3 regions of the Proteiniclasticum sp. genome follow, and region 3 is predicted to be linked to each of the others. Evidence: predicted binding sites of a transcription regulator. Region 3 holds the regulator's gene; each other region holds the start of a gene.

Region 1 (10,293 bases), on a different contig from region 3:
CTTCTTCTACGAAGTATCTGATCTGCAGTCCGTTTTCGTCAAACTCAGGAAGATCTCTGAAGATATCCTTCCAGTCGTTTTCTTCATTCAGTTTCATGGTCATGACTTCTTCTATGGAGACGGCCTGTGGTGCTGCGATACGGTAAATATACCAATAATGAGGCTCACATGAAGTCCAACGAGAATCGCAAGTATTTCTTTTCTGAGGACTCTATCTGTGCTTTTCTTCAGATTTCTGGATACTAAAAATATGGCCAGCATCATAAAGACAGCAAAATACAGCGCCATCCACGAATCAAGCAGAATATCCGGCTGATAGATAAGCCAGCTTTTGTCATGCTTCCTGATGACTTGAATGAGCTCTCCACCACTTGCACTGATGAAAAAAATAACAACTGTAACAGGCACCGGGAAGTATATCGCAGCAAGCTGTTTTCGTTTCAGTACGATATCCAGACCCGATGTCAGTATCAGATGATGCAGAAGAATACTGTAGAAAGTTCCCCAGCCGATGACACTCATGAGAAACAGGTACCGCCCTCCCCCTATTGTCTCAGCATGGTTCATGAGCGAAAAACTGAACGCCCATACACTGGTGGAGCAGCACAGATAAAAGAAACTCCGGTTGATCCTCTCCTTCGGATTGAGGTAATAGGCATGCATACCCACATAGAAATAAATAATCATCGTCAGATAGAATAACATCGATAATAAAGTTGATGCCATGATACATACACTTCTTTCCATTAAATAATCCGCTGCAGCATTTTAAGGTTTCAGCCTGAAATATCATTCAAAATTTCAATTATATTTCACCTATTACACTTATCGGCAATATTCCAGCATTTTATAGCTTCCACGTCTGATTATCTTGAGATGTAAGGGAATTTACCTTTAATATCATCGAAGCCTCCTATAAATCTGTCGATTTTCTGTGCTGCGCCATGGCATCCATGACGCGTTATGAAAAAAGTGCGCATTTTAGAAGATCTGGAAATGTTCTATGAATTTTCATGAAAATGGCTGTTTCGCTTCTTCGTCCAAATGCAGGATTCAAGAAGATGCACTATAATAGTAGGTATATTACGGATTAATACTGACGGCAATGGAGGAGATTAATCATGAAAGCAGTTGTTGTAGGGGATGCCACCCAAAGAGAACTTCAGATCAAAGAGATGGATATACCCATTCCACGAGATAACGAGATTCTGGTCCGTGTTCATGCTGTAGGGCTCAATCCTGTGGATTATAAGGTGGCCGCTTCCGGACACCCTAGCTGGTCCTACCCTTTTATACTGGGTCTTGATATAGCGGGCACAGTAGTTGAAACCGGAAAGTCTGTAACGCACCTTTCCCCCGGAGACAGAGTCTTCTACCATGGCGATCTGTCAAAGCCTGGAGGGTTTGCTGAATATGCCGTGACAACCGCACACACAGTAGCCAGTATTCCAGGCGGCGTGAGTTTTCAGGAGGCAGCTGCACTTCCCTGTGCAGGTCTTACCGCCTATCAGGCCCTTCATCGAAAAATCGATATGAGCAATATGGAATCCATACTGATTCACGGCGGCGCCGGCGGTGTCGGTGGTTTTGCCATACAGCTGGCCAAGCGTGCAGGGCTTAAAGTCATCACCACCTGCTCACCCGAAAATAATGACTGGGTTTCAAAGCTTGGTGCCGATTATGCCATAGACTATAAAAATGAGGATATCACTTTAAGGGTAATGGAAATTACGGATGGTAAAGGGGTAAACACCATTCTGAACACTTTAGGTGCAGAAAGCGCTCAGGAGGATATTTTGAGATTATCCTACAACGGTCATCTCATCTGTATCGCTGATCTTCCCGATCTTGCGAAGGTCAACTTCTGGAGTAAAGCGATATCAGTTCACACCATCGCCCTTGGCGGCGCTCATGGATCAGGAAACTACGCAGAGCAGAGGGATCTGTCCAATATGGCTAGAGAGCTCATCAATCTCTTATCCATCGGCGGAATACTTCCAATGATCGAAAGCAGAATCACTCTTGAGGAAATCCCCGAAGGATTTAGACGTCTTTCCTCAAGGCACGTGAGAGGCAAGATTATCGCAGAAATCATTCCTGAAGGTCCATCAAAATAAGAATCCGCTCTATACAAGAAAGGATATAACGAAATATGCTGTTACATTGTCAGTCTACCTGAGCTGTAACAGCTTATTTTAATGAATTATTCTATCTGATCATTCGGGGAAATAATCATACTTCTGATCTTAGAAGTCGTAATCACATCATATGAATACGAGACAGAACCGGGACTTAATATATGGTCTTTAATATATATCCACATTCACAGACATCACTTTAATCCATGTCGGATTCAGAACACCCAGTTGCAGCCTGTAAAAATAGTATCGTAATATCTTATGGGAGAGCACAGCAGATCACTACTGTAAGGTTCTAAATCATCCTCTTCAACGGAAAAAACAATCCGCATCCTGGGCTTAGGATGCGGATTGTTTTTAGTTACCCGATATCTTTATTCGATGTCGATTTTTCTGCTGGTATCAGCTGATTCTTTCTTAGGAATATTGATTTTCAGAACACCGTCTTCAAGTCTGGCTTTGATGCCTTCCTCATCAGCCTCCTGAAGATAGATGTTTCTCTGCATGGAACTTGTTCTTCTCTCTCGATGAATAAAGTTCTTTTTCTTCTCTTCCTTTTCTTCCTCTCTGCTGATGCTGATGCCGAGTCTTCCATCTCTTAAGGAAAGATTGATTTCTTCTTTCTTGACTCCGGGAACTTCAGCGTGAACAATATACTCTTTGTCTTCTTCCTGAACATCCACCTTAAAGGTATCTGCCTCAAGATATCTTCTCATAGGCCATGCTTCCGTAAAAAAGTCATCCAGCATGCTATGAAGGTCATCAACATCTCTTGATACAATGTCATTTTTTCTTCTGTTGAATGGTATTAATCCTGCCATACTTTCCAACTCCTTTAATTTCAGTTTATGTAACATTAGCACTCCAGCCCTTCGAGTGCTAATCAAATTACAATTATGTTATAGCACAGGTATTTTGAGATTTCAAAAATGATTTTTCAAGAAAAATGGCGTAAAAAACAGACAGGCAATGCGCCTGTCCGTTAATTTAAATTTTTCAATTTTTTGAGGCTTAAACTGAACATAATCCCGGAATTCCAAGAATCAATCATCAGCCCTTCGGTGGATAAGGATCATTTCCGTAGGAGTTTCTCTCTCCAATGGTCCCGTCCAGCTTATGTATGATCAGCTCCGTCTTCTGGTTCATCGCAATTTCCTTTGCGATCTTTACAGCCTCTTCCTTGGTTTCTGTATGGTGACTTGCTCTTTTTGCATCTTCTCTTTTGACATCCCAGCCGCCGTCCGGATTAGGCAGTACATGATGCGCATCATTTGCCATAATATACGCTCCTTTCATTCATCTCATTCTATATTTCTGTATGATCTTCTGAGAGTATTACACTTACTCCTTCATCATAAGTCATAGATATGAGGGTTTTGCATATATTCGGTAAAAATGGTTTGAACAAAGTGCTCACCGCTATCATGCTTAATAGACATGAGGAAAGGACTTAGAGTAGAGAAGCATCAGAATCCTTCATATGCTGAAGATTCTCTTCCAGCATGAGATACAGATCCATCATATGGTTGTTGTGGAAAAAGTGAACCCCTTCCATTCCGAATTCAAGAGCTGTATGGATGTTCGCAAGAGTATCGTCGATGAATACGCACTCTTTGGGATCCAGCTGATATTTTTCAAGAAGAATCTCATAGATCTTTCTCTGAGGCTTCATTTCCTGATGTTCATAGGACACAATCTTCCCGTCAAAGAGATCAAAGAACGGATAGTACCTTATGGTATTCTCAAATCCTCTTTCAGGATAGTTCGAGAGCGCATAAAGGTTGTAGCCCATCTCTTTGAATTTTCTCAGGAAGTATAGGGATACTGGCATCTCACTGATGAGAAAATTCTCCCAGTGATAGATGATTCTTTCCACTTCCTTCTGATACTCAGGAATTCTTGTGATGATTCTTGACGCGGCTTCCACCTCGCTCATCTTACCATGGTCGAGAAGCTTCCACTCCTCGCTGCTGAATACTTCGTTATAGAGTAACTTCATGAGCTCCGGATCCTGTCCGTAGTGATTGACCAGCCACTCTGTGGGATCAAAACGGATCAGTACATTCCCGATGTCGAATATGATGTTTCTGATTTTATTCATTCTTTTTATCCTCCCGCTGTTTATTTTCGAAATCCTTGTTCAGTATTTATTCTTGTAGTTACTGGCTAATTTATGTAGCCTTCTCTAACTTCATTGATGCAGTCATCGATCATTTTGTAGTAGAATCCCTCTTCTTTTGACCATTCGCAGTATACAACCTTTGTAAGATCTTCCACTCCAAAAGTCTTCATCTCACCTTTCAGCCACACCTCTTCTTTTCCGATGTATTTCAGCACTTCGCGCTGAACTTCACCTTCATCGATGAGCAGAAAATTGTAGTAGTCTTCCTTGGATGAGTCTTCTACGTTTCTGTACTTTGCGTACCGGATCACCGAAAACCTTCCGTCCGGTTCGAGAAAAAGATCTTTCACTTCCCTGAGGGAAAAAATATCTTTCTGCCTCAGTACACTTCTCAGCTCTTCCATCTCGATATTGGCTCTGTCAAAGAGTCTCATGTTCAGTTTACCATTCTCGATGATATGATCAGGGGTTCCTCTGAAAACTGTTCTGAACAGATTGTACTTCTTGGCCAGAAGATCCATGATATAGATGCTCAGAGTCCAGACCATAGCCGTGAAGATGAACGGAAGAATACCGATTTCATCGTCATAGAAGATGCTGTCGAGAATTCCTCCGAATACAATGACATGAACAAGGTCAAAGGGCGACAGCTGAGCCAGATTCTTCTTCCCCAGGAGCCTGAATGTCAAGGTCAGGGTTAAAATTCCGATCACAAGTTTTATAGCCTGAAGTCCATAATCCATAACAATCTCCTTCTCATTCTTAGTAATAATCAGTACGATCCATTTCGAAAAATCAATTTATATGAGCCTTTATTATCAGATACAGTTTCTTACATCCATCGTCCTACACCTCAAGTTCTCTCATGTAGACACTTGGACTTTTGCCCGTGACTTTTTTGAAGATGTTGCTGAAGTAGTGGGCATCATTGTAACCCACAAGGTATGCCAGTTCGTAGATTTTGGGATGATCCTTCTCCATGATGTGGATGGCTTTTTTCATCCTGAAATGGGTAAGATAATCCACAAAGGTATACCCTGTTTCCCGTTTAAAGAGCTTAGCCAGATAGCTTTCGCTGATGCCAAGCTCTTCTGATATCTTAAGGCACGTGATGTCCTTCATGTAGCTGTCATCCATGCATCTGATGCACTGCAGGACATAACGGTTGGCATCAGTTCTTTCTGTGCCGGGATACTCTTTGAAGAAGTCCAAAGCCTGTTCCTCACTTCCTAGCCGCTCCTCGTTGATTTCACCGATCACCTTTTCCAGAACCTTTTCCAGTTCCTCATCTTTGAACGGTTTAAGGAGGTAGTCTGTGACTCCGAGACGCAGTGCGCTTCTGGCATATTCAAAATCCGAATAGCCCGAGATGATGATGAAGTGCATATTATGGTCCTCTCCAAGTGACTCGATCATCTCTATCCCCGTCATCCCTCTCATTCTGATGTCCGTAAGGACAATCTGAGGTTTCTTCTCTTCGATGAGTTTCAGTGCTTCCTGAGCATTTGCCGCCTCACCCACCACCTGACAGCCGAATGCCTGCCAGTCTGTGGTCATGATGATTCCGCGACGGATCATTTTTTCATCTTCCACTACAACAACCCTGATCATTTGCTGCCTCCTTCGGGGATCGCGATGCGTATGGTCGTTCCCCTTTTCAGTTCAGTGAGTATCCTGACGCCGTAGCCCTTTCCGTAGATGAGCTCGATTCTTTTATGGACATTGATGAGCCCGATTCCGCTGTCTGCATGTTCTTCCAGCAGCTTCACCGCAACCGTCTCTTCCATCCCGATTCCGTCGTCCTTCACTTCAAATATCATCCTGCCGGCTTCCTTGAAGCCTAGCACTTCCAGATGTCCCTTTCCTTCCAGGCCATGAAGAATGGCATTCTCCACAAGAGGCTGCAGAATGAGCTTCGGAATCTTGAGATCCATGAGACTTTCGTCCACGCGGATGTCATAGGAAAGATCATCATCATAGCGCGCCTTCTGTATGGAGAGATAACTCTCAAGCCAGGATAGGCTGTGCCTTACGGTCTGGAACTCTTCGGCATCCTCCATGGATATGCGAAGAAGAATTGCGAGATTTGTGATGAGACTGATGACTTCGTCCGTTCTCTGCATCTTGGCCATCCACTTGACCGTATCCAGCGTATTATAGAGAAAATGGGGATTGATCTGGGACTGAAGCATCTTCATTTCCGATTTCTTCAGTCTGTCCTTGCTTTCGATGATGTTTCTGATAAGAAGATCCAGCCGCTTCGCCATCTTGTTATAGCGCTGCATGAGCTCACCGATTTCATCGGTTCTTTCTACCGGGAACCTCTCGCTGAAGTCCCCCTTCTCCACTTTCTTCATATAGTAGACCAGATCCTTCACCGCACCCGACACGGACTTCGAAACCTTATAGGCAAAGAGCAGTGCAATGACGAGGGTAAAGAGTCCGATATTGAACAGGATTTTCAGAAGAAAGGTGGCATTGCTTTTGACATCTTTAAGAGAGGAGTAGGAAACGATCCGAAAGGGATAGTTTGCGCTGGCTCTGTAGGAAGCATGAAAGGAATCATCCTCGATGGCTGTGGTGTAGCTTCCGCTCGGCGCGGAAGAATCATATCCAGCATCCACTTTAAACGGTCTTGCCTCGTTCTCAATCTGATTCTTGCTGTAGAGCACGTTGCCGATCTCATTGACGATGAGCACTTCCCAGATGTTTCCCTGATTCTTGCTGTGGATGATGCCTGAAAGCTCTTCCCTTCTGATATCCACCAGAATGAAGCCTTTAAGCTGATCTTCCTCTATTACAGCCTTGGCCGCAGTGAGCGCTTTATCGTTCAGCTTTCGTTCTGCGTAGCTTGCAGGATGAAAAACGATGGCGTCATCGGACAGGCCCGCTTTTCGCAGAACCCCCCAGCTCAGGTAGTCTTTTGTATTATAGTGCCTGGGTACGACGTCGGACTGAAATAGTGTCTTTCCGTCCATGCCGAGTAGGTAGAGAGACATGGTGGAGGTCCTACCTGAAAAGAGGTAGTACATCTTCTCGTATATGGCTCTTGTCTCCTCTTCCGTAACCGTCTGATCTTCCATGACCTTAAGAACAAGGGGGTCCTTTGAAAGGAGCGAGACCGCCTGCTCGTAGAATCCGTACATTGAATCCACATCAGCTGAAACCTCCTGAAGATAACGCTCCGCCTCTTCCTCGATATTGCTTCTGAAGATTCTCTCGGAGAACCCGTAAAGAAGACTGGTGATGAGAAGAAGAGGAATCATGGCCACCAGAAAATAGGTGACAAAAAGCTTGGCGAAAAATGAGCTTTTAAACTTTTTCAACTGCGTTCTCTCCTCCTTCTCTCCTTATGCAGGGTAAAGCCTGCAGGCAAAGCATATCTCTTCTGACCGGTCATAGGATTTCAGTCTTTTTATCTTCCGCACACTCATTTTATGTCCTCGTGTACATTCCATTTTATCACTGAGGTATTTTAACCTGTTCTCTTATTATAATACATTTTTGAAAGAGATTGAGCTCTACAAAAGAGATCCCGCGAGAATCCTTACTCACCAAAGAGAGACTCAGGATAATGGCCGGTTTCCACAAGTTGTAGAATGGCCGCTGAAACGTCATCCTTATCTTCCTTGTAGGTCATGCCCATCCACTGGTCGCGGGCTTTTATGATCTTAAGATTTTCCCCGCTACGCTTTCTCAGCTCATCCATGGCTTCAGGCAGGTAGAACTCATCTTTCAGAAGTTCAGTGTCTTCCTTCAGAAGAAACGCTTTAAACACAGGCTCGAGATCATCCAGCACCTCTTTCTGAACACCCCAGATGTTCATGGAGACCAGGGTATCTTTCTTAAGCTCGATCTCTTCCTCATTAACCTTAGCAAAGATTGCATCTTCAGCTTTAAAGATTTTCTCTCTTTCCTTTATGGAGACGAGGTAACCCCTCTCATCCACTTCAAGAATGCCTCTTGATACCGCACCTTTTTCTGAGAGCGTATTTTCCACCGGATAGCCCGGTATGACCATGGATTCTCCTTTTAAGAGCTCATCATAAAGATCCTTAAGGACGCCTCTGCCATAGAGATCATCTGCATTAAGAATCACGAAGGGTCCATTCAGATGATGTCGTACACAGTAGAGGGCATGGCCTGTTCCGAGCGGCTTCTTCCTCTCCTCGGGTATTTCTGTTCCCTCGGGAAGAATGCTTCTGTCCTGAAAAACAATCTCCACAGATACGACCTTACTCAGGTTATCTCCAAGGCCTTTCATGAACTCCTTTTCCATACCTTCTCTGAGTATGAAGATGAGTCTTCTGTATCCGATCTTTACCGCGTCATAGGCAGTATAGGCCATAAGGCTCTGCCCTCTCGGTCCGATGTCCGCCAGCTGCTTGTTTCCGCCGAAGCGTTTTCCCATACCTGCGGCCATGAAAACCAGGGTTACGCCCTGATCGGGATTTTCATTCTTTAAACTGTTTTCGTCTCTTGTCTTTTCCATTTTTCTTTTCTCCCATCTGATATTCTTGATCTATCCTGATTCATGATGTGATGAAAGGCACCGATTGCTCGATGCCCCTTTTTTCAGTTATAGATCCCGTAGTGTTCAAGGAAATTCTCGGCAAGTTTCTTCGCTTCCCGTCTTGTGGGCATTTCCACAAATACACGAAGCAGTTTTTCCGTCCCCGAGAAACGTGCCACGATCCATCCGCCGTTTTTGTAGTAGATCTTCATGCCGTCCTCATAGGAGACTTTCTCTACCGGATAGAATTCTTCAGGCAGTTCCTTTTTCTCGAATAACCGCTCTTTAAGCTCCAGTTCCTTTTCGGCAGTGAGGGCAAGATTCTCTTCATGCATATAGAATGAACCGTATTTTTCCTGAAGATGCGTCAGCATCTCGTGGATTCTTTTCCCCGTCACGCTGATCATCTCCACAAGGAGTGCTGCGGCAAAGATTCCATCTTTTCCCTTGATGTGTCCTTTGATGGTGAGTCCACCGCTGCTTTCCCCGCCGATGATTGCTCCGGTCTCGGTCATCTTGCTACTGATGTGTTTGAATCCCACAGGGACTTCATAGCATCTCTGTCCGAAATCTTCTGCAATCTTATCCAGCAGATGTGTGGTGGAGATGTTTCTCACAACTGGTCCTCTCCAGCCTTTGTACTTCAGAAGATAGTAATAGAGAAGACTCATGATGTCGTTGCTTGTGACATAGGTTCCTTCCTCGTCGATGATGCCGAGTCTGTCCGCATCACCGTCTGTTCCGATTCCGATGTCGTAGTTTCCTTCTCTTACCATATCCCTCAGCTTTCCGAGGGTTTCTTTTGTCGGAGATGGCATTCTTCCGCCGAACCGTGTGTCATGGCGGTCATTGATGACATCCACTTCACATCTGACCGTGATCAGCACGGTCTGAAGGGCTGCCTTGGAAACACCGTACATGGGGTCCACAAGGACTTTAAGTTCTCTGTTTCTGATTTTCTCCACATCGATCATGGAAATGATGGTATCCACATAATCATTGAAGGGACTGACGGTCCTTATGATTCCTCTCTTTATCCCTTCTTCGAAGGGCATCGTGAGGATATCTTCCTCATGAAGTTCCTCTATGATGCTTTCAAGCTTTGCTGTGACCATAAGGTCGGCATCTTTACCGCCTTTGGTGAAAATCTTGATGCCGTTGTAGTCCGCCGGGTTATGGCTGGCAGTGACTGCCAGACCATAATCGCAGGCGAAGGACTTGACCGTATACATGATGAGGGGTGTCGGGCTTACTTTTTCGATGAAGTTGACCGCAACGCCGTTCCCGGCAAAGACTTCTGCAATCCATCTTGAGGCTTTGTCCGAAAGAAATCTCTTGTCGTATCCGATGACAATACCGTGATGATCGACTTTTTCTCTTTTCATGAGCACAGCCAGAGACTGGGCTACCTTTATGATGTTCGTTCTGATGAATTCATCACCGATGATGGCTCTCCATCCACCTGTACCGAATTTAAGCATTTGTCTCACCTTACCTTTTATGTCAGATTGAATGTTACA
Region 2 (10,293 bases), on a different contig from region 3:
CATCCGGCACCTGCGGCAGAAACTTGAAGATGACGATAAGAATCCGACGTTTATCGAAACAGTGAGGGGAATCGGATACCGGTTCAACGATCTGGAATTATGAGCAGACGGATTATCATCACATTCTTAGCAAGTATCCTAGGGGCGATGTTTTTTTTGACCTCAGCATTTCTGATCATTTCCAACCTGCAGAAACTGGAACTTGTTAGGGATAAGCTCAGATCGAACAATGAGATGATCATGAATTATATGGAAACCAGCGGTATAGACCCGGAGATTCTTCTAAGCAGCGCTGATGATACATTTAGAATCACCCTCATCGATGCAAGAGGAAATGTGCTCTTTGATACATCCGAACAGGAAGTCTATGAAAACCACCTTTTCAGAAAAGAGATACAGGAAGCATTTTCTTTTGGAAGCGGTTCTGATGTCAGGGTATCAGAGACACTGGGTATTCAGATGGTGTATCATGCAACGATTCTGCCAGACGGGAGATTTCTTCGAAGCTCTATGGAGGCGGGCTCACTTGATTTAGGTCACCAGTTTACAAGATACATGCTGGCCGCCTTTATCATGGTCATCCTGCTGTCATATTTCCTGGCACAGCGGATATCCAACTATCTCCTTGAACCCATAACGGAGATGACATTTGCTACAGAACGTATTGCAAATGGAGAATATACAAGAAGAGTGACCGTACGGCCGGATGCGGAACTGGGAAAACTTGGATCTAACTTCAATAATATGGCTGAGCGGCTTGAGAATACGTTTATAGAAAACCAGGAAAAGCAGAATCGGCTGGAGGCTATACTGAAAAGTATGAATTCAGGTGTATTCGCATATGACACTCAGGATCAGATTATCATGATCAATCCATTCTGCAAGGAGCTTTTTGGTATCTTCGGTGATGTGATCGGCAAGAATATTTATGATATCAAGGAACTGAGGGATCTTATATTCACCCTTGAGTCGGAAGAAGATGTAATCGAAGTGAGAATCCGAAAGCCGATGGTAAGAGATATCCGCATCAAATCAGCTGAGATTTATGGCGAAAGAGTGGCGAAAGTGGGAACGGTAGTCGTACTTGAGGATATCACCGATCTAAAAAAACTTGAAAAAATGAGAAGTCAGTTTGTAGCCAATGTCTCTCATGAACTCAAAACACCTTTAACTTCTATTAAGGGCTTTTCAGAAACACTCAAATTTGTTAAAGATGAGGAAACGAGGAATAAGTTCCTTGATATCATAAATGAGGAAAGTGAAAGACTCACTCGACTGATTAATGATATTCTGACTTTATCAAGCATTGAGCAGACTAAAACCGTTAAGCATGAAGAGATTGATGTAGGTAGAGAAACAGAAAAAATCTACAACCTCCTTGCACCGAAAGCTGAATCAAAGAACATAAGACTCAATTTGAAACAGACTGAGCAGTTCATCATAAAGGGAGATATCGATAATTACAAACAGCTGGTGCTAAATCTGGTTGATAACGCAATTAAGTACACAAGAGAAAACGGAGAAGTGAATATCCAGCTAGACAGATACAAAGACGAGCTCAGGCTGATCATTCAGGACACGGGGATCGGAATACCAGAGAAGCATCTCAATCGGGTATTTGAGAGATTCTATCGAGTGGATAAAGCGCGTGACAGGGCTATGGGAGGGACTGGACTTGGACTGGCAATTGTGAAACATATTGTACTGTCTATGGGTGGAACCATCGATCTTGAATCAGAAGTAGGGAAGGGCTCAACCTTTACGATACTTTTACCTATGACCAGTTCAGATTTTTAGGGGGGAACGAAAGTTTCCTCTTTTCCATCATAATCAGGACAATCTTTTCTAAAGTAGGCTGACGTAACAAGGCAAATCGAAATGGGTGAATAGCTCAAGTTAAATTTAACAATAAAAAACCTGGGATCAGGTATCGAGATCACTCGAACCTAATTCCAGGTTTTTGTTATGCAAATTATTCAGCTGTATCTTCAGCCTTGAATTCGATAAAGTAGATGTCGTTTCTTGCTTTAAGTAATTCTGTTTCAACTTTTGTTTCGAAAAGAACTGCTGAACCAGCTTCGATTTCAAGGTCCATAGGAACTGGAATTTCGATTACTTCTTCTTTCTGGTTTGTTACAGCAATTATTGTACCTTCTTCAACAACGGTAGTATCTGCAAAGTTGTTCTTCACAACAAATTCCATGTTGAATCCGCCATCAGCTTCAGTCATTTCGAAAAGTGCAACTTGAACAGTATCATCTACAGTTCTCATGAATTTTACCACTTTTTCAAGTGAACTCTGTTCATCAGCAGAAAGTTCTCTGCTTTCAAGCAGTGATGTCACAGCAACTTCGGATGGAGCTTCTGCAGGTGTTTCAGCAGGAGTCTCTGCAGGTGTTTCAACTGGTGTTTCAGCTGGTGTTTCTGGAGCTGGATCTTCTGTTGTGCAACCAACCGCAAATAGTACAGTCATGGCAGAAATGATTAGAACAGTTAATGTCTTTTTCATATTTTGATCTCCTTTAGGTTATATTATAATTTGAGTCGGCGTACAGGGTACAGCTGTTCTCAATGTGTAGAAATTATTAATACTATTTAACAAATTATTAGCAATTTGTATAACAATGTGCCCTGCATTGTTATATTCCTTTGGTTTACTAAACAATATTATTAATATCTCAATTCTCATAATAGCACTTCTATAGATTAAATCAAGAGCGGTATAGGCAGGAGCAGAACAGTTATTCATCAAATGAAACAGATAACCAAAACCCCTAATAAGAATGTCCATTGATTTTACGCGTCTCGATACTGAAGAACATCACAACTAAACCCAGTGCAGATAAAGTGAGGCCAAACAGCAGAGTGTTTGCGACAGAAGTAAATGTGAGTAACCATCCGCCAATCAGACTTCCACCGACACCACCTAATGTCGTAGCAGCTGTGGTAAATGCCTGGCCTTTGATCATGTCTTTGCGTTCAAGTACCTGATTGACATAATATATTGACCCAGGAATGAATATGGCATATGAAAGCATCTGCAGTCCTTGTGCGACGTAGATCATAAACATATTGGTGGAGACAAGTGTAACAAAGGTTTTCAATGTAAATATCATTGCAGAAAATTTCAGCATCATTCCTATATCATATCGGCGAATCAGTTTTGAGAAGGTAAGCATCACAGGGAGTTCAAGTACAGCGGCAATGGCAAACGCTGTTCCCATGGATGTTTCATTTCCACCTACATTTTCTACAATCTTGATCATATAGATGTTTATGATGTTGAAACATATAAAAATCAGAATGATACCCATGAGGTATGCGGTGAACTTTTTGTACTTGGCGACGAAACCGAATAATGAGAGATGATCAGGTTCATCGGAAGAGTTTCCCTTATGAGTTTGGATATCCATTTGATCATGGCGTTCTTCTGGAAGCATTTCATCGCTCTTTAACCTGAAAATAATGGCGAAGAGAAATGTAAGACCAAATAGTGCGGCAAAAACAAATGGGAGAATATCGGTGCCTTTACGATCAACGGCTACACCAAGAGTCAGTGACATGATTGCGTAGGTCAAGGAACCCATTCCACGTGCAGCGCCAAAATTCAGAGCAAGACCTTTATTGATATAGTTAATCCCAAGTGCATTAATCAGAGGGTGAATCGTGAGCATAACTGTAAGAAGCAGAAAATAGAGAAGGGCTGTTATGACCATAATTTCAGGTGCGAAAGTCATGATCACAGATATAGAAAGGCAGACGAAAAGCATAAGTGAAGTGATTGCTCGAAGGGAGTCCTTTTTAGATCTGTCTGCAAATCCCGCAACTAATGGCTGCAGCAATGCCGAGAAAATGTTGGTTGACGCGAGTATTATACCTATCTCGTCACTTGCAAAGTTTTTGGAAAGAAGATACACCGTCACAAAATTATATGTGGCGCCAAAAACCATCCAGTATCCGCCGTGTAGGAAGGAATATCTGATATTCATATTTCTTAAAGTAGTTCCTGCTGTCTGCATAAATTTATCATCCCATCAATTCAATTATTTTTCCTTCGGTCACCGAAAAAAATTCTTTTTAATCACATTATGTATTATCTCACTCTATAATATCAAAAAACAGAAGATTAAGCGAAGGAATAAAAATGCACAGTTCTTCATATGAACTGCGCAAATTCGAACAAATTAATTTGTGATTTCTATGGCGTGGAGGAAAAGTCTTCCATCTTCCATAGCGTAATTACAGGTTACGAGAGTGATAATGCTTAACTTGTCGCTGGGTTCAGTTTCCAGATCAAAGATTGAAGACTCCTTAAGCATATTCTGGAACTCTCCATATGTTGTGTTGTTAAACTGTGTATCAAGGTAGGGTCCCTCTGACGGAGAAATATGGACAGAAAAGACTTTGTAAGTCTTTTCACCCTGTGGTGTAGAGAATGTAAAGACACTGTTTTCTTCTGCAAATTTCCTGTCTGCAAACTTGTCCAGATCACCAAACATAAGACCTCTTTCTGTAAAATGCCCATAGATTACTGTGTGTCTGTCCAGTCCCATTCCCAGATTTCTGTAATCCATGAAGATCGAACCTAGAACATCCTTCTCTTTTTTGAAGTTCTTGTCCAGGTACTCTTCATTGTCATTTCCGCGTACCACAGGATAATCAATTTTTGTATTGGCTACCTTGATCCAGCCCACGTAATCCTGATTTATCGCATAGAAAGTGCTGGCTGGATTAGCGGTATAAATGAAATCATTATCTGGAAAGACCGATTTTATCTGAGTTTCTTCTATTGGAACAGTACTACTGGGCTCATTTAATGATGGTATGGTGTCAGTTTTATTTTGAGAAGAGAGCTCCTCATAATAGTCCTGAGAACTGTCCATAGCCTTGTTTTCATTCACCTTGAATATCCATAATGATAACTGCAGAATGGTTACAGAAATCAATATTGTGAATAATAAATTTCGTTTCGTGATAACCACCTCCAATTAATCAGATAAACACACATTGTGATAATAAATTCCAAAAATACAACATTCTGTGACACGTTTATTGCTTGATGCTATTATAACTTCAAGAACAAATTATATCAAATTTAATATCACAAAAGGAGATGTCGAAAAATGAAAAAAATGTTGAAAAAAATGAGCGGGTTCCTGGCTGTTATGCTGTTATCACTAAGCATCCCTGTATTTGCTACTGCACCTACCGATGATATCGTGGATATAGCTGTTGGAAACTCTGATTTCAGTATACTCGTTAGTGCACTTCAGAAAGCTGACTTAGTTGGTGCACTCCAGGGTGAAGGACCATTTACAGTTTTTGCTCCTACAAATGCAGCATTTGAAAAACTGCTGGAAGCACTGGATATTACAGCAGAGGAACTTCTGGCACAGCCTGACCTGGCTAAGGTACTGACCTACCATGTTGTATCTGGTAAAGTAATGTCAACTGATCTATCTGATGGACTGGAAGCAGACACATTAAATGGTGAGAAAGTGAAGTTTGACCTGTCTGGAGACCCAAAAGTAAATGATTCAGCAATCACAACCGTTGATATCGAGGCTACTAATGGAGTCATTCATGTCATCGACACAGTCCTAGTACCTGAAAACTTTACACTTCAGGAAGTTGATCTGGAAGAAACTACTGCACCTGATACTGGTATCCCAGCATCATTCCCATACCTTCTGACAGCTGGAATGACAGCCGGTGCTGCACTTCTGGTATACAGAAAGAAAGAAGCTTAACTTAGCACACTAATAATAACAGACGTCACACTCATGTGACGTCTGTTTATTTGTCCTTATTCTCTTCAGTTGCTGCATTCTCTTTCATGAGCGATGCTCGAGAGACAATGTTTTTTCCGAACTTGTTCCGAATCAGATCAACAGCCTGCTGAAGTCTTTCATCTCTGATTTCTGTGTCGGTTTCCATATTTTTAAAATCTGATTTATCGATATCAAAAAGAGAAAGCTGTTTTCCTGTATCGCTGTCCTCAAAGTCGGTTAAGGCGATACCTATGAGACGGATGGGTTTCTTGGGATTCCAGCACTCATCAAGTAAGGCGGAACCGGCAAGAAAGATCTGTTTCGGAAGGTTGGTCTGGGAAACCTGACATTGCCTCGTAATCACCCTGAAATCACTATATTTCAGAGTGATCTGTACTGTGTGACCTTTCTTTTGTTTCATTCTAGCACGTGTGGATACATCGTCTGATAATTTGAGCAGGACTGATTTGGCTTCTGCAAGCCTTGTTATATCCTTGCTTAAAGTGACCGATTTTCCTATAGATTTAATGTCGGTGGGAGAACGGTCTGTTACGGGATCATGATCTATTCCATGAGCATGATCATACATGGTAACTGCAGCTTTTCCAAAATGTCTCATCAGTTTCTGTCTGTCCGACTTTGCCAGGTCTTCTATAGTGAAGATATTAAGTTTATTAAGCGCATCAGACGTTTTCATGCCGACACCATACATGTAGCCCACAGGCAAAGGCCAGAGCTTCGTCGGTACATCTTTAATCTGAAGTTCAGTTATGCCCAGAGGTTTTTTCATTTCTGATGCCATTTTAGCCAGAAACTTGTTGCTGGAAATACCTATGGAACACCACAGATCCAGTTCTTCTATCAAACCCTGCATGATTTTTTTAGCTGCTTCAGGTGCACTACCGAAAAGATTTTCGGTGCCAGTCATATCCATCCAGGCTTCATCAATACTGTTCTGTTCGATAACGGGTGAATATCTGGAGAGATATAGCATCACCTGTCTTGAAACATGGCTGTAATAGGCATGATCGGGTGGTACCAGAATAAGTCCAGGACAGAGCCTTAAAGCCTGCTGGACGGTCATCGTAGTCTTTATACCCAGTGCTCTGGCTTCATAGTTTGCCGCAAGAATAATCCCTGACCTTCGTTCCGGATCACCGGCAACAGCTGCCGGATTGCCTTTGAGACTAGGTGTTCTCTTCATTTCACATGTGATGAAGAAAGCATTCATATCAACCAGAAATATTGTTTTTGTCATCTGTTTCTTCACCTCATCTATAAATATTACAACCTGATTTTATCACGAAATAGGGGCTGAATCACTAAAAAAGCCCCTATGGTTCACATCTGATGAACCATAAGGACCTAATTGAAAGTTTTTCTTAAACGGCTTCCTCAGTCTCCTGGAAGTCTTTATTGTAGATATCCATATCGATTTCTCCAAGTCTTTTTGCGGTGACAAGTCCTGCAAGCATTGAACCTGATACATTCAGTGCTGTTCTTGCCATATCGATCAGCGGTTCAATTGCAATAAGCAATCCAACAAGACCTACTGGAAGACCCATGGATGAGAGTACGGTTAGTGCTGCAAATGTCGCTCCACCGCCGACTCCTGCGATACCGAAAGAACTGATTGCTGTTATGACGATCAGCTTGATGAAGAATGTAACATCCATTGGTACACCAGTACCCACTGCAATCATTACTGCAAGCATGGCAGGATATATTCCAGCACATCCGTTCTGTCCGATACTTGTACCCAGTGATGCAGATAAGTTTGCAATACCACTAGAAACTCCGAATTTTTCAGTCTGAGTTTCAACATTAAGTGGAAGCGTACCTGCACTTGATCTTGATGAAAAAGCGAAGGATAGAGGAATACTGGCTTTCTTCAGATATTTTACCGGGCTCAATTTGTTCAGTGTAAGAATGACAAGGTGAATGATGAACATGATGATGATTGCAACATAAGATGCAAGTACGAATTCAAACAGTCTTGATATTTCTGTGAAATTCGATGTCGAAACAAACCGTGCAAGAAGAGCAAATACACCATATGGGGTAAATCTCAGCACCATGGTCACCATTCTCATAACTACATCATGAAGCATATTGAGGAAGCTCTTGAAGGCTTCTGCGCTTTCTGGTTTCTTACGTCGTAATCCGATGGTTGCGATACCGATAAATGCGGCGAAGAATACTACTGAAAGTGTAGAAGATGATCCCTGACCACTCATCGCATAGAAAATGTTTCTTGGAATGATTTCAGTAATCTGTTCAGGTATAGGCTTTGACTGGAATTCTGTAAGAGACTCTTCGAGTGCTTCACCTCTTGCAGTTTCCGCCTGACCCGAAAGGAGTTCACTGGAATCCAGTCCGAAAGCTCCAGATACAGCTGCGCCAAGTCCAGCGGAGATGGCTGTTGTGAGAATCAGAACTGCGATGATTGAAAATGCGCTCTTTCGAAGTGCAGAGGCATCCTGATTGACTATGCTGGTAGTAATGGCAACGAACACAAGCGGGATGACAATCATATTGAGCAGCCTGACATAACCGGAACCGATGATGTTCAGCCAGGTGTTAGATGTTGTAATAACATCTGACCCGGATCCGAATACGAGCTGAAGGGCTCCACCGAACAGTATACCTAATACTAAAGCGGTCAGAACACGTTTGGTAAAGCTCATATGCTTTTTCTGCATATAGGAAAGCCCAAAAATTATTGCTGCCGCGACTGCAAGTACGAGTAAAGTATAGAAAATATTCATTTTATTACCTCCTGATTTAGTATTATAAGACCATTAAATTGCCATGATTTACCAGATAAGGATGTTTCTGTTTTTTGGCCAGAAAAACAAAAACTTCTGCCTCCAATACAGAGGCAGAAGTAAACTTCCACGTTTCCACTCTGTTAACCTGTATCTTAATACAGGAAAACTCTAATTGGTACCGACATACCTCAATGCTATAACGGGCATTCCCGCTGGAGTCTACTATTATTTCGATCCAGTACTCAGAGATGCACTTCGGTCTGTTTCCATCTAAAAATCCTCTCAGCAATGGATTTTCTCTCTGTATAGACTTGCAAAAGACTTACTCTTCTCATCATCGTAATCCGACTATTTTGGTCAAATATAAATACAATATTAAATATAAGGGATAAAATGAATTTTGTCAACATTATAACTCAAATATTGAGTGTCCTGTATTTTATCCTTAATTGTAAAAGTAACTTCCGATTAGGAGAAAGAATAATGATGAAGTGGAAGTTAGTCTTATAAACAGGACTACAGACAAACTATTATCAACCACATCAACAGCATCAAAAGGGAGTCCATAAACGAGAAAACGCCGTACGACCTGGCAGAGTTCCTGATGCCATCAATAACACTGGAACTGCTCGGTCTACAGCGAATTCATCCCGACTTGGTTACAAGAAACCCATCCATCTTTAAGCAATAAAAAATGGGGGTCGGATTGCTTATACTGAACCCTGCCAACCGGAAGTTAGTCTTACAAACAAATTCCTGAGGGCCTATTTCCTGCGAAATAAAATAAATCCAATGCAAACAATGATGTAAGAATACCAGAGAATCTGGTGCAAATCAAACAAAAAGTGTAAAATACAACTTCCAAACCGGAAGTAACTCTTACACTTTCAGCGTTATTTAAGCTTTCTGTTTAAAGCGGAAGTTAGTTTTGAATTTAACCTCCTGTATTTTATCCTATATAACTGCTGTTGTACGCCTGGATACGCTATCGTCTGATCATTTTAGATGGGAATCGATAAAGGTGAGACCAGACAAAAGATATCGGGTAGCTAGAGAAATATTAAATGAGATTCCATTCGCGATATTTTCTTGAATTCACGGACTAAACTGATATGATTGAATATAGAAAGGGGTGCTTTTATGATTTTTTATTTTTCAGGAACAGGTAATTCATTATATGCCGCAAAGAAGGTAAATGAAGAACTTGATCATGAAATCATCGATATCAGCAAGGCTGTTTCAGAGCAGAGATTTTTCTATACACTGAAAGATGAGGAGATTATCGGATTTGTCATGCCAGTCTATTATTATGGGATACCTTCAATAGTGGAAGATTTTATCAGAAGGCTGAGCGTCCGATGTAGCGGCAGTCCGTTTATTTTTTCAGTCATGACGTGCGGCGGAAGTATTGGCGGAGCGGATCGGATGCTGAAAAGAATACTAAGTGATAAAGGACTGATACTGTCCGCAGTCTATTCACTCCCTATGATGGATAATTTTATTTTCGGCTATAATTTATCGGATCAGACTGAGCAGTCCAAGACACTGAAGAGTGCTGAAAGCAAACTGAAATATATCATGAAATCCATCCAGGTGAGGGGAAACGGTGACAAACCGTCTAAAGTATCTGCTCGTGTGCTGTCAGGTATTGCCTATCCATTATACAGAAGGGGACGAAAAACGAAGAAGTTCCATTCTGATGACAACTGCACATCGTGCAGCCTATGCCAGGAAATCTGTCCGGTAAAAGC
Region 3 (10,293 bases):
CTGCGGCAGTTGTAAAGATCTGGCTCTTCTTTGTAGGAATTGTTGTATTTCTTTCGATGATCGGAGTGGATACTCCACCATATGTTTCAAGACCAAGTGTCAGAGGTGTTACGTCAAGAAGCAGGATATCCTTGACTTCTCCTGTCAGTACACCAGCCTGGATTGCTGCACCAAGAGCAACAACTTCATCTGCATTGACACCCTTTGAAGGTTCTTTGCCTGTAAAGTCCTTGATGGCGTCGATTACTGCAGGGATTCTTGTGGAACCACCTACAAGGATAACCTTATCGATATCATTCATGGTAAGACCGGCATCGGATAATGACTTCTTCATCGGTTCGATGGTTGATTTCACAAGGTCGCCTGTAAGTTCATTGAACTTTGCTCTTGTCAGTGTCATATCGATGTGCTTTGGTCCTGTTGCATCTGCAGTGATGAATGGAAGGTTGATTGAAGTTGATGTTGATGAGGACAGTTCAACCTTAGCTTTTTCAGCAGCTTCCTTCAGTCTCTGAAGAGCCATCTTGTCTGATCTCAGATCGATTCCGTTGTTCTTCTTGAATTCCTCAGCGATGTAGTTCATGACTCTGTCATCAAAGTCGTCTCCACCTAGCTTTGTATTTCCGTTTGTGGAGAGCACTTCAAATACGCCATCTCCAAGATCAAGGATGGATACGTCAAATGTACCGCCTCCAAGGTCAAATACAAGAATCTTATGTGCTTCATCAGTCTTATCCAGACCATAAGCAAGTGATGCGGCAGTAGGCTCGTTGATGATTCTAAGGACTTCAAGCCCCGCGATTCTTCCTGCATCCTTTGTAGCCTGTCTCTGTGAGTCATTGAAGTATGCAGGAACTGTGATGACAGCCTGTGTCACCTTTTCACCCAGGTAGGATTCAGCGTCTGCTTTCAGCTTTCCAAGAACCATTGCTGAAATTTCCTGTGGTGAATAATCTTTTCCATCAATGTGATACTTCTTATCTGTTCCCATATGTCTCTTCGCAGAAGCGATGGTTCTGTCAGGGTTTGTGATTGCCTGTCTCTTTGCTACCTGCCCTACCAGTCTTTCTCCATTAGCCTGGAAAGATACGACTGATGGTGTTGTTCTTCCACCTTCTGAACTGGTGATGATGACTGGATCTCCACCTTCCATAACTGCGACTACTGAGTTTGTTGTACCAAGGTCTATACCGATTACTTTTGCCATTTTAATATTCCTCCTAATTTGCGACTTTTACTACGCTATATCTGATTATTTTTTCATCTCTCTGATATCCCTTTAGAAAAACCTGTACGATTTCCTTTTCTCCGAGGGCCGGATCATCCACATGCATTACCGCATCGTGGAAGTTCGGATCAAAAGGCATTTCTGTATCAATCGCTTTGACGTTCAGCTTTTCAAGCGCATCCATGAACTGGGTACGAGTCATTGTGACACCCTTTCTTATGGACTCTACATCCTTTGCTTCAACCTGAAGTGATGCTTCAAGATTGTCCAGAACAGGGAGAAGTTCTTTGACCACTTCTACTATGCTGTCTGAATAGATACCTTCTTTTTCCTTCTGTGTTCTTTTTCTGTAGTTGTCATATTCTGCACTGATCCTGGCCAGTCTGTCTTTCAGCGCCTGATTTTCATTTTCAAGCTTTCTTATACTGTCGAGCATTTCTTTTTTCTTTCTGAACAGTTCTTTCATATCGATCGTGTTTTCTGCCTGGTCTTCATTCTTGACCTCATCTGTCTCAGCCTCTGCAGAATCTCCTTCAAAAACCTCTTCGCTTATCTCCGCATCATTTCCAACGGGTTCCTGCTGCTCTTCTTCCTTTTTCAAGGCGTCATCGAGATCTTTGTTCTTATCCTCCGTCATTTACATCCTCCTCGTTGAGCTTTTTAGAAAGCTCTTTTTTTACGTTGTTTATGATAGACACTACCTTTGAATAATCAAGACGTCTCGGTCCGATCAGATTGATCGTTCCCATATTCTCGTCATTGATCTTGTAACTGGTAGTGATAATCGTAAAGTCTTTGGCCTCGGGCAGACTTAATTCATCACCTAAAGTGATGACCATCTCATCCCTTGAATCTGAATGTTCCAGATCATGAAAAAGCAGTTCAGGCTGTTCTAGTAGCCCTAAAAAGTCCTTCATCTTACTGATGTCCGAAAACTCGGGATAATTCAGAATCTTGGATGTTCCATCCACAAAATACTGATCTTCGTTGGCTTCTTCATTCAGACTGTCATATACTGCTGACAAAATGGAGAGAAACAGCTCATCATACCCTTCAAGATCATTCTTTAGACTGTTCACGATATGAAGATTGATGTCTTCAATACTCATACCCTTCAGCTTCAGATTGAGAAGGTTACAGATATTCGTCAGAACCTCAGGTTCCGGGGTGTGATTCAGTTTGATCAGTTTGTGGGTGATTGTCCCATGATCTACCATGATCACAGCCAGGATGGTATTAACCTCCACCTGTATCAGCTGGATGTTTTTGACATGTGCTTTTGAAAAATTCGGCTTCTTTGCAACGACTGCAAGATTAGTCAGCTCTGATAGCATCATCGCTGTCTGTTTCATGATTTTGTCAATTTCAAAGGCTGCCATGGTGATGATCTTATCTTCAATAAATTGAGCTTCTTCAGCACTCAGCGATTCAAGTGTCATCAGCTTGTCGATGTACATCCTGTATCCTTTTGCGCTTGGAATCCTTCCTGAAGATGAGTGAAGCTGATCAAGATACCCAAGTTCTTCAAGATCTGCCATCTCGTTTCTGATGGTCGCGGAGCTGATTCCTAATTTATATTTTTTCTCCAGCGTTCTGGATCCGACGGGTTCACCGGTCATGATATAGTCCGTGACAATCGCCTTTAGAATATCCAGTTTTCTCCTATCCATCTCATTTGACATTTCTTTTCACCTCTTTATTAGCACTCGCACTCTTTGAGTGCTAACAGCTACGATATAAAAATAACATCTCAGATGTTATTTGTAAATACCCTATGATAACCTAATTGCACCCAACTTCATCATTAACGTAAAATAGCTGTTTTTTCCTTTGATTATCTTCAAATTACTCCCATTTTCCGGTTCATTTAAATGACCACTGATTCAATATTCTCCTATTGTATCCCGCTCAGATTAAATCAGCATTAAGACGTGTGAAGTGAATTCACATCATATTCATGACTTTAAAAAGAGACGCCCACTAGCGCCTCATTTTCAAATTATGACCTGTCTTACCAGTCCGAGTCTCTGAGTCTGAATTTGGCATCATGGCCGTACGGACTCACCAGACAGAAATAAAGGAGAATTATTTTGAAAGCTCTCCTACCTCATTGAATCCTCTTGTTCTGACAAATCTCACCTCATGCCTGAAATATTCCAGAGCATCGAAGGGGTTAACCTCTTCCATTCTGATCTTTTCAAACGCTTCTCTGTCCACAAGAATAGAAAGAATTCTTCTCTTTTCTTCCACATGGCTGTATTTATTCTCTTCACTCTCCCATACATTGACTAAAACATCCTCAATGGGCAGCAGATTGAAAAGATTTCTGGACAGTCTAAGCACAAGACCGGAAACAAACTGGTTTGCAATTTCATAATAATCAGTTTTGGTATACTTCTTCACCGATAATCGTCCGGTGGGCGTCAGCGTTTTATACTCAACCGGAATGAAGTCGTCGATACTAAGGGACAATTCCACATTCAACGAATCGTCATCCGTGTAGCTGAAATCCATGCTTCTTATATAGTAGCCAAGTTCTTCACTTATCTTGATATCTTCAAGCGCCTCCAGATAACTTTCCCTGTCATTTGTGAGAATACGATCGGCAATCTGTTTATTGTTCTCCCATGCTTTGTAAAGTTCATCATCCATCTTTCTGGCTTCTTCCAGAATTTTCTCCGATTCTTCTTTAAATGCACTTTTTGCAATTATCCGTTTAAACAGACCAGGTTTGTTTTTATCGATCAGAGATAGAGCCTCTTCTGTATTCGGACCTGTCTCGCCTATAGCAAAAGGAGCATCTTCATTCTTCACTTCATTCCAGTCTATACCACTTGGATAGTCTTCAAAATGATGCAGTGTGGTAATCAGTGCAATATCGTTCTCATATTCGCTGACTTCAGCTTCAGGGTCAGCTGATGCTTTACTGGTGTCGAATACGGATCGGTTTGCGCCCTTCTTAAGCAGTTTTTTTGCACTCACTGTCTTGCTGTAGGAAAGACCTGTTCCGGGTATACTGAAGGTCGTCCTTGCATTCCCGCGGGTACTGATGCTTTGCCTGAATCCTTTCCCTCCAAATGAAATGCTGGCACCAGATTTCCCGATGTTCAGATTGAACAGTTTTCCAAGTCTGATTCTTTTTCTGAAATTAAATCCCATGAACTTCACCTTTGGACCATATGTCCATATCCTTCTGATTATTTGTTCTCATCATGGTCATCAGTAATCTGTCTTTCTGAAATCCCATGAGATGCTTTTATGATTAGTGTCTATAACCATTTTATCCAATTGATCCCCGGTTATCAATCACTCATTTTGAGTGATAACGGAAGGTCCTTCATAGACAATGTCTTTCGATTTTCCGCATTATAAAACCTGCACTATTACATGCAGGTTTTATAATGCCTTCTTTGTATAGAAGCATATTAAGTTCTAACTGAGTTCTCCTGCCATGTCATCCATCTGGATCTGATTTTCGCTGTTCCTGTCCAGCTCTTCCTGAAGCAGCCGTTTCATTTCAAGTTTTTCAAGCTTTTCTTTCAGAAGTTTCTCTTCGAGCACCATGACATCGTCGATAGTCACAGCTTCCCAGTGATTCATGATGTTAAAGAGATTCACGACATCCTGTTCGTTGTATTTCAGAATCTTTGTGATCTTTTCAGCTGGCATTCTCTCAATATAACCTCGGTCTTTGATGATTTTCGAAAAGGTCTTTGCGAGTGTCATTCCCGAAATAAGTTCACCGTCTCTTTCAATCTGATGAAGCTTCTCAAGATTTTTAAGTCCGATATTCTTCTTGAATTTAGTTTCATATTCTTTCTGGATATCCACAAGTTCAAACTCTTCATTGAAATCATAGTCTATCTCAAACTTTCTGAACAGGTGACTGACCACCAGAAAATCATTGTTTCCTGAAAAAGTCACAAGATACTTCTTTCCGCTTTTTTTCATCGCTGTGAAATACTCTTTGGTCATATTGAGAATCACTCTTGCATCCTTCTTGTTTTCGATCATATACTGTGTTGTCTTGATGACCTTTTCATCCTGATGATAGATTGCAGCACCAAATACACCAATGGCAATCGGTTCTTTATACAGATAATGTTCAAGATCAAAGAAAATCGAATCACTTATGATATCCTTGCCTTTATATTTCAAGGTACTTTCTTCACTGTTGATCAGTGCTGGTATGTTTTCGTTCAGAATCAGCATTTTTCATCCCTCCTTTCATTTATCCAGATCCAGATCATCTATTCTGACCCGGTAAATCACATCTTTTCTTTCCACCGCCACTTCCGCCTTCTTTCTCACATCAGGATCACTCAGCACGAGGTTTATGAGTTCCCTTGTCGGATTTACAAGCACAGGATGTCCCACCAGTTTGAACATGGTGAAATCACCTGCTGTATCGCCATAGGCATAGGAAGCATCAAGATCGATGTCATATTTTTCTTTCATTTCAAAAATCGCATTCTGCTTGGATTTACTGTCCCACATAGGTATGACCTCACCGGTGTAGCGTTCCTGATCATCCGTAGGATAGACAGAACCTCTATAATCGTCAAAATCATGTAGTTTAGCCATTTCCTTCACAAGTTCTATTGGACTTCCGGATATGGTGATCACCTTATGTCCCTCATCCTTATGCCATTTAATCCGGTTACGTGTAAACAGATAGTTCCTAAGTCCCATATCTCTCACGACATTATGTATGATATGTTCGATGAAACTGCGATGGAATCCTGTTATAGCCACCGTATAGATGTTCGCCATCTTGATCAGGTAGTCATCATAGGAACCTACTCTTCGGTCATACTGATCATAATATGGCTTGACCTGTTTAAACCACTCTTCCTCTTTTATGATTTCACTTCTGATCATTCTTTTGAAAAGTTCCTTCATGAACACTTCTCGATAAAGCGTTCCATCGATGTCAAAAAAAGCTGCTGTCTGCATATCATTACCTCCTCTTATCTGCTCGAGAATTTGAGAACATCCATGTCCAGATTTTCAAGACTTCTAATCCACTTGTCGGCGACACCTATGGGCCTCTCACTCACTGCAACCACATGCATACCTGCGCGTTTTGCAGCCAGAACACCTGCTCTGCTGTCTTCAAATACTGCACATTCATTGGGTTCCAGATTAAGCGCCATGGCACTGACAAGATACACTTCCGGATTCGGTTTGGGCGACTTTACCTGATATCCGTCGATCACCACATCAAAATACTTCTTCAGACCAGTGAGTTCGAGAATGATTGATGTATTGTCACTTGTCGAGGCGATTGCAGTTCTGTAACCGTTGAATTTCAGCAGTTCCAGAAACTCCTCCACTCCTGGAAGTATGGATTCTCTGTCAACCTCAGTGACATATTCAAGATACCAGTTGTTCTTCTTTCGAAGAACCCTCATCTTTTCCACTTCACTCATATCGATATCTTTCATTTTTAGAAGGATTTCCAGAGATTTCAGACGAGCCACGCCTTTAATCTGCTCGTTGTCTTCCTGTGTAAATTCTTTTCCCAGTTCCCCTAAGATTCTTTTCCACGCCTGGTAATGAAATCTGTCCGTGTCGACCAGAACACCATCCAGGTCAAAAACGACAGCCTTGATCGCCATAATAAACCTCCATCCAAAATACAATACTTTCAATAAAAACGCCTGAATAATAATAACTATAAAATAAATAATATCATATTTATCCTCTTTTATTACATTATAACCCATCTTTTATGGTATCCATAGATTTTCCATCTGTTAATAAAAAGACAATGAGAATACATATTGACGCACAACGTTCAAAGTAATATAATATGAATGTAATTGATAATGATTTTCAATAAGGACGGTGTAAATTATGTGCGTTAATGATTTAAAGCTGGGCGAAAAGGCATTTGTGCAGAATGTTTTTGGCGATGAAAAGCTTGTTAAAAGATTATCTGCCCTTGGTTGTACAGAAGGTTGTCAGATCGAAGTCGTAAACAGAGCTCCCCTTGGTGACCCTATCGTGCTTTCACTTAGAGGTTCAAACATGGCTATCAGGAAGAAAGATGCCGGAAACATACTCGTGGAGGCCATATTCTAATGAAAAATATTGCACTGATCGGTAACCCTAATGTGGGAAAAACCACACTCTTCAATCTTCTGACAGGCTCCAATCAATATGTCGGAAACTGGCCTGGAGTAACTGTGGAGAAAAAAGAAGGTTACCATAATGACATTAAAATAACCGATCTCCCAGGTATCTACGCATTAGATACCTATTCTAATGAGGAGAAGGTTTCAAAAGACTTCCTGGAAAACGGCAAGCCCGATCTGATTTTAAATATCGTGGATGCATCGAATCTGGAAAGAAACCTCTACCTCACCACTCAGATTCTGAAATATAATATTCCAATCATCATTGCGATGAATATGCTCGACATTGCAGACCTTAAAGGTCTTGATATAAATACTCAGACACTTGAAGAAGAACTCGGAATTACAGTGATTCCCATCATGGCGACAAAAGGGCAAGGCATTGAAGAGCTGAAAGAAGCTCTTCTGAAAAAAGAGAACATCCTGATTCCAAAACTGAAGGATTATGAAAATGAAAAAGTCGCATACGAGGAAATCAATAAGGTACTGCTGAAAACCGCGAAACTGGTTAAAGAGTCCCAATCCATGACCCGAAAGATCGATAAAGTGGTACTGAACCCTCTTCTTGCATATCCCATATTCATCCTGATGATCTATGGCGTATTCAAGCTCACTTTCTCATGGCTGGGCGCACCTTTATCCGATCTTCTGGATGCATATGTACTGACCGGCATATCCGATTTCGTCTCCAATCTTCTTTCTCAGAGCAGCCCATGGTTCCATTCGCTCATTGTGGACGGAATCATCGGCGGTGTAGGGGCAATCCTTGTATTCCTTCCCATCATCATGGTCATGTTCGCAGCCATCTCCATACTGGAAGATTCCGGATATATGGCTAGAGGGGCACTGATCATGGATAAGCTCATGAGAAAAATCGGACTGTCGGGTAAAGCATTCATTCCCATGCTAATGGGATTTGGATGCACCGTCCCTGCCATCATGTCCGCAAGAACTCTTGAAAGTGAAAAAGACAGAAAGCTCACTGCTCTGCTTGCACCTTTTATGTCCTGCAACGCAAGGCTTCCGGTATTCATCCTCTTTGGAACGATTTTCTTCAGAAACAATGCCGAAATCGTCGTGATGTCCCTCTATCTTTTAGGCATCATCATGGCCATTCTCATCGGACTTGTTTTCAAAAACACCATATTCAAGAAGGATGAAGAACCCTTTATCATAGAGCTTCCAGAATACAAGATCCCATCCATGAGCCTTGTTGTAAACAGCACATGGGACAAGGGTAAAGGATTCATCAAAAAAGCTTCTACGATTATTTTCTCATTATCTGTGCTGGTCTGGTTCCTTTCAAACTTCAATATGAACGGGCTAACCGATATGAGCAGCAGCTTGCTTGCATCCATCGGTTCAGTTATGGCTCCGGTTTTCGCACCGCTTGGTTTCGGTACATGGGAAGCGGCTGTAGCTCTTGTCACAGGTATCATGGCTAAAGAAGTGGTTCTATCCACTATGGGTGTCATCTACGGTGGTGATCTCGCAGCTATCCTCCCTACCATTTTCACTCAGCTGACTGCGATAAGCTTTCTGGTCTTCGTTCTGCTTTACACACCATGTGTTGCAGTAATTGCGACCATAAAGAAGGAATATGGCGGAAAATTCGCCGCAGCAAGTTCTTTCTTCTATTTTGCAGTGGCATGGATCACTTCATTCCTTATCTATCAGATCGGATCGTTTATCCTATAGGAGGTTGAAATGGAAATCGTAATTACCATTGCCATAGTGGCTGCAGCTGTCTATTTCCTGGTAAAGAAAATAAAAGCCACAAAAGCCGCCGACTGCACGACATGCTCTGCATGCAGTACAGACTGCTCGGTTTACACCCCTGAACGGGCTATGGGCATTGAGTTTATCAGCAAGCAGGGAAAGAATACTGATTTACATAATAACTGATTTAATGAAACCTGATGGATTTTTTTCCATCAGGTTTTTATCTTTATGAAAATAATGTTCCTTATCTAAATGAATGGTATTCATGCTAAAATGGAGTAAAACCACAGAAATTACAGGCGGTGATGATATTGAAATTCATTACGATTTCAAGACAGGCAGGTAGTATGGGAGACGATATCGCAAAGCTTCTCGCAGAAAGGTGCGGCATGATCCATATCACCAGAGATTTTGTCTTAAAAAACTGGTTTCCTGAAATCGCAGACAGGCATGAACTCCATATGCTTACAGAAAGCCCCGGATATTTCCTGAGAAAATCATCCACGGGAATCACGTTTCAGGCGTTCCTTGAAAAGAAGCTTTTGGATCTGGTCACTGAGCGTTCAGCTGTAATCAGCGGACTGGGTGCACAGGTCATATTTCAGGATCATCCAGATGCACTGCATGTTAAAATCATCGGTTCCCTCAGCAGACAGATCGCACGTCTTGTGAGTCAGGCAAATCTCACAGAAAGCGATGCGGAGAAAATCATAGAAAGTACTGACAGGCGTCACAGAAGATATATTCAGATGATCTATGGCAGAGACTGGACAGATCCGAGTCTCTACCAGCTCACTATAAATACCGATACCCTGAGCTCTGAATCCTGTGTGGAACTTCTCACCTCCTTTATGGGCAGCCAGAAGTCCTATGATCTCCCTCCTGAAGTAAATGAGGAAAAAAAGCGCACCTCGATCATCTTTAAAAACGAATCAGAAGAGGAGTTTGCCAAAGTACTCGACATGTATAACCTCGAATGGGACTATGAACCAAGAACTTTCCCTCTTAAATGGGATTCCGACGGAAATATCACCCAGGCTTTCTCCCCTGACTTCTATCTGCCCAGATTCGATACCTATATTGAACTGACCATAATGAATCAGAAATATACATCCACGAAAAAAAAGAAGATGGAACTTCTGAAGAAGCTCTATCCGAAAACAAATATCAGCATTGTCTATAAAAATGATTATCATAATCTGA

Evidence for each region. Region 3 encodes HrcA, which represses chaperone genes, less so after heat shock. Its sites were predicted from a motif close to TGTTAGCACTCNNNNNNNNNGAGTGCTAACA; they were not measured.
Region 1: a site for HrcA is predicted at 2,993-3,023, ahead of RTX25_RS07395 (Hsp20/alpha crystallin family protein). Genes of this name have one in related genera too.
Region 2: a site for HrcA is predicted at 8,670-8,700, ahead of RTX25_RS13660 (cation:dicarboxylate symporter family transporter). Genes of this name have one in related genera too.

Annotation. Positions count from the first base shown of each region.
Region 1 covers NZ_DAMBTF010000010.1:41,946-52,238, reverse strand. Annotated here, with positions in the region: gene RTX25_RS07410 (Cna B-type domain-containing protein) at 1-97, opposite strand, end outside; gene RTX25_RS07405 (histidine kinase N-terminal 7TM domain-containing protein) at 112-747, opposite strand; gene RTX25_RS07400 (zinc-binding dehydrogenase) at 1,122-2,117, shown strand; gene RTX25_RS07395 (Hsp20/alpha crystallin family protein) at 2,513-2,959, opposite strand; gene RTX25_RS07390 (DUF2188 domain-containing protein) at 3,189-3,416, opposite strand; gene RTX25_RS07385 (HAD family phosphatase) at 3,589-4,239, opposite strand; gene RTX25_RS07380 (YetF domain-containing protein) at 4,305-5,003, opposite strand; gene RTX25_RS07375 (response regulator) at 5,107-5,871, opposite strand; gene RTX25_RS07370 (sensor histidine kinase) at 5,868-7,586, opposite strand; gene RTX25_RS07365 (nucleotidyltransferase) at 7,808-8,752, opposite strand; gene RTX25_RS07360 (phosphoglucomutase/phosphomannomutase family protein) at 8,836-10,254, opposite strand; gene RTX25_RS07355 (iron ABC transporter permease) at 10,289-10,293, opposite strand, start outside.
Region 2 covers NZ_DAMBTF010000036.1:4,884-15,176, forward strand. Annotated here, with positions in the region: gene RTX25_RS13625 (response regulator transcription factor) at 1-103, shown strand, start outside; gene pnpS (two-component system histidine kinase PnpS) at 148-1,797, shown strand; gene RTX25_RS13635 (hypothetical protein) at 1,973-2,509, opposite strand; gene RTX25_RS13640 (MFS transporter) at 2,775-4,019, opposite strand; gene srtB (class B sortase) at 4,185-4,901, opposite strand; gene RTX25_RS13650 (fasciclin domain-containing protein) at 5,124-5,750, shown strand; gene RTX25_RS13655 (DNA polymerase IV) at 5,797-7,041, opposite strand; gene RTX25_RS13660 (cation:dicarboxylate symporter family transporter) at 7,154-8,539, opposite strand; gene RTX25_RS13665 (EFR1 family ferrodoxin) at 9,683-10,293, shown strand, end outside.
Region 3 covers NZ_DAMBTF010000006.1:38,778-49,070, forward strand. Annotated here, with positions in the region: gene dnaK (molecular chaperone DnaK) at 1-1,207, opposite strand, end outside; gene grpE (nucleotide exchange factor GrpE) at 1,221-1,865, opposite strand; gene hrcA (heat-inducible transcriptional repressor HrcA) at 1,852-2,910, opposite strand; gene RTX25_RS04700 (DUF4236 domain-containing protein) at 3,314-4,387, opposite strand; gene RTX25_RS04705 (ribonuclease H-like domain-containing protein) at 4,661-5,440, opposite strand; gene RTX25_RS04710 (HAD-IB family hydrolase) at 5,456-6,184, opposite strand; gene pgmB (beta-phosphoglucomutase) at 6,199-6,849, opposite strand; gene RTX25_RS04720 (ferrous iron transport protein A) at 7,088-7,315, shown strand; gene feoB (ferrous iron transport protein B) at 7,315-9,066, shown strand; gene RTX25_RS04730 (FeoB-associated Cys-rich membrane protein) at 9,076-9,273, shown strand; gene RTX25_RS04735 (cytidylate kinase family protein) at 9,402-10,293, shown strand, end outside.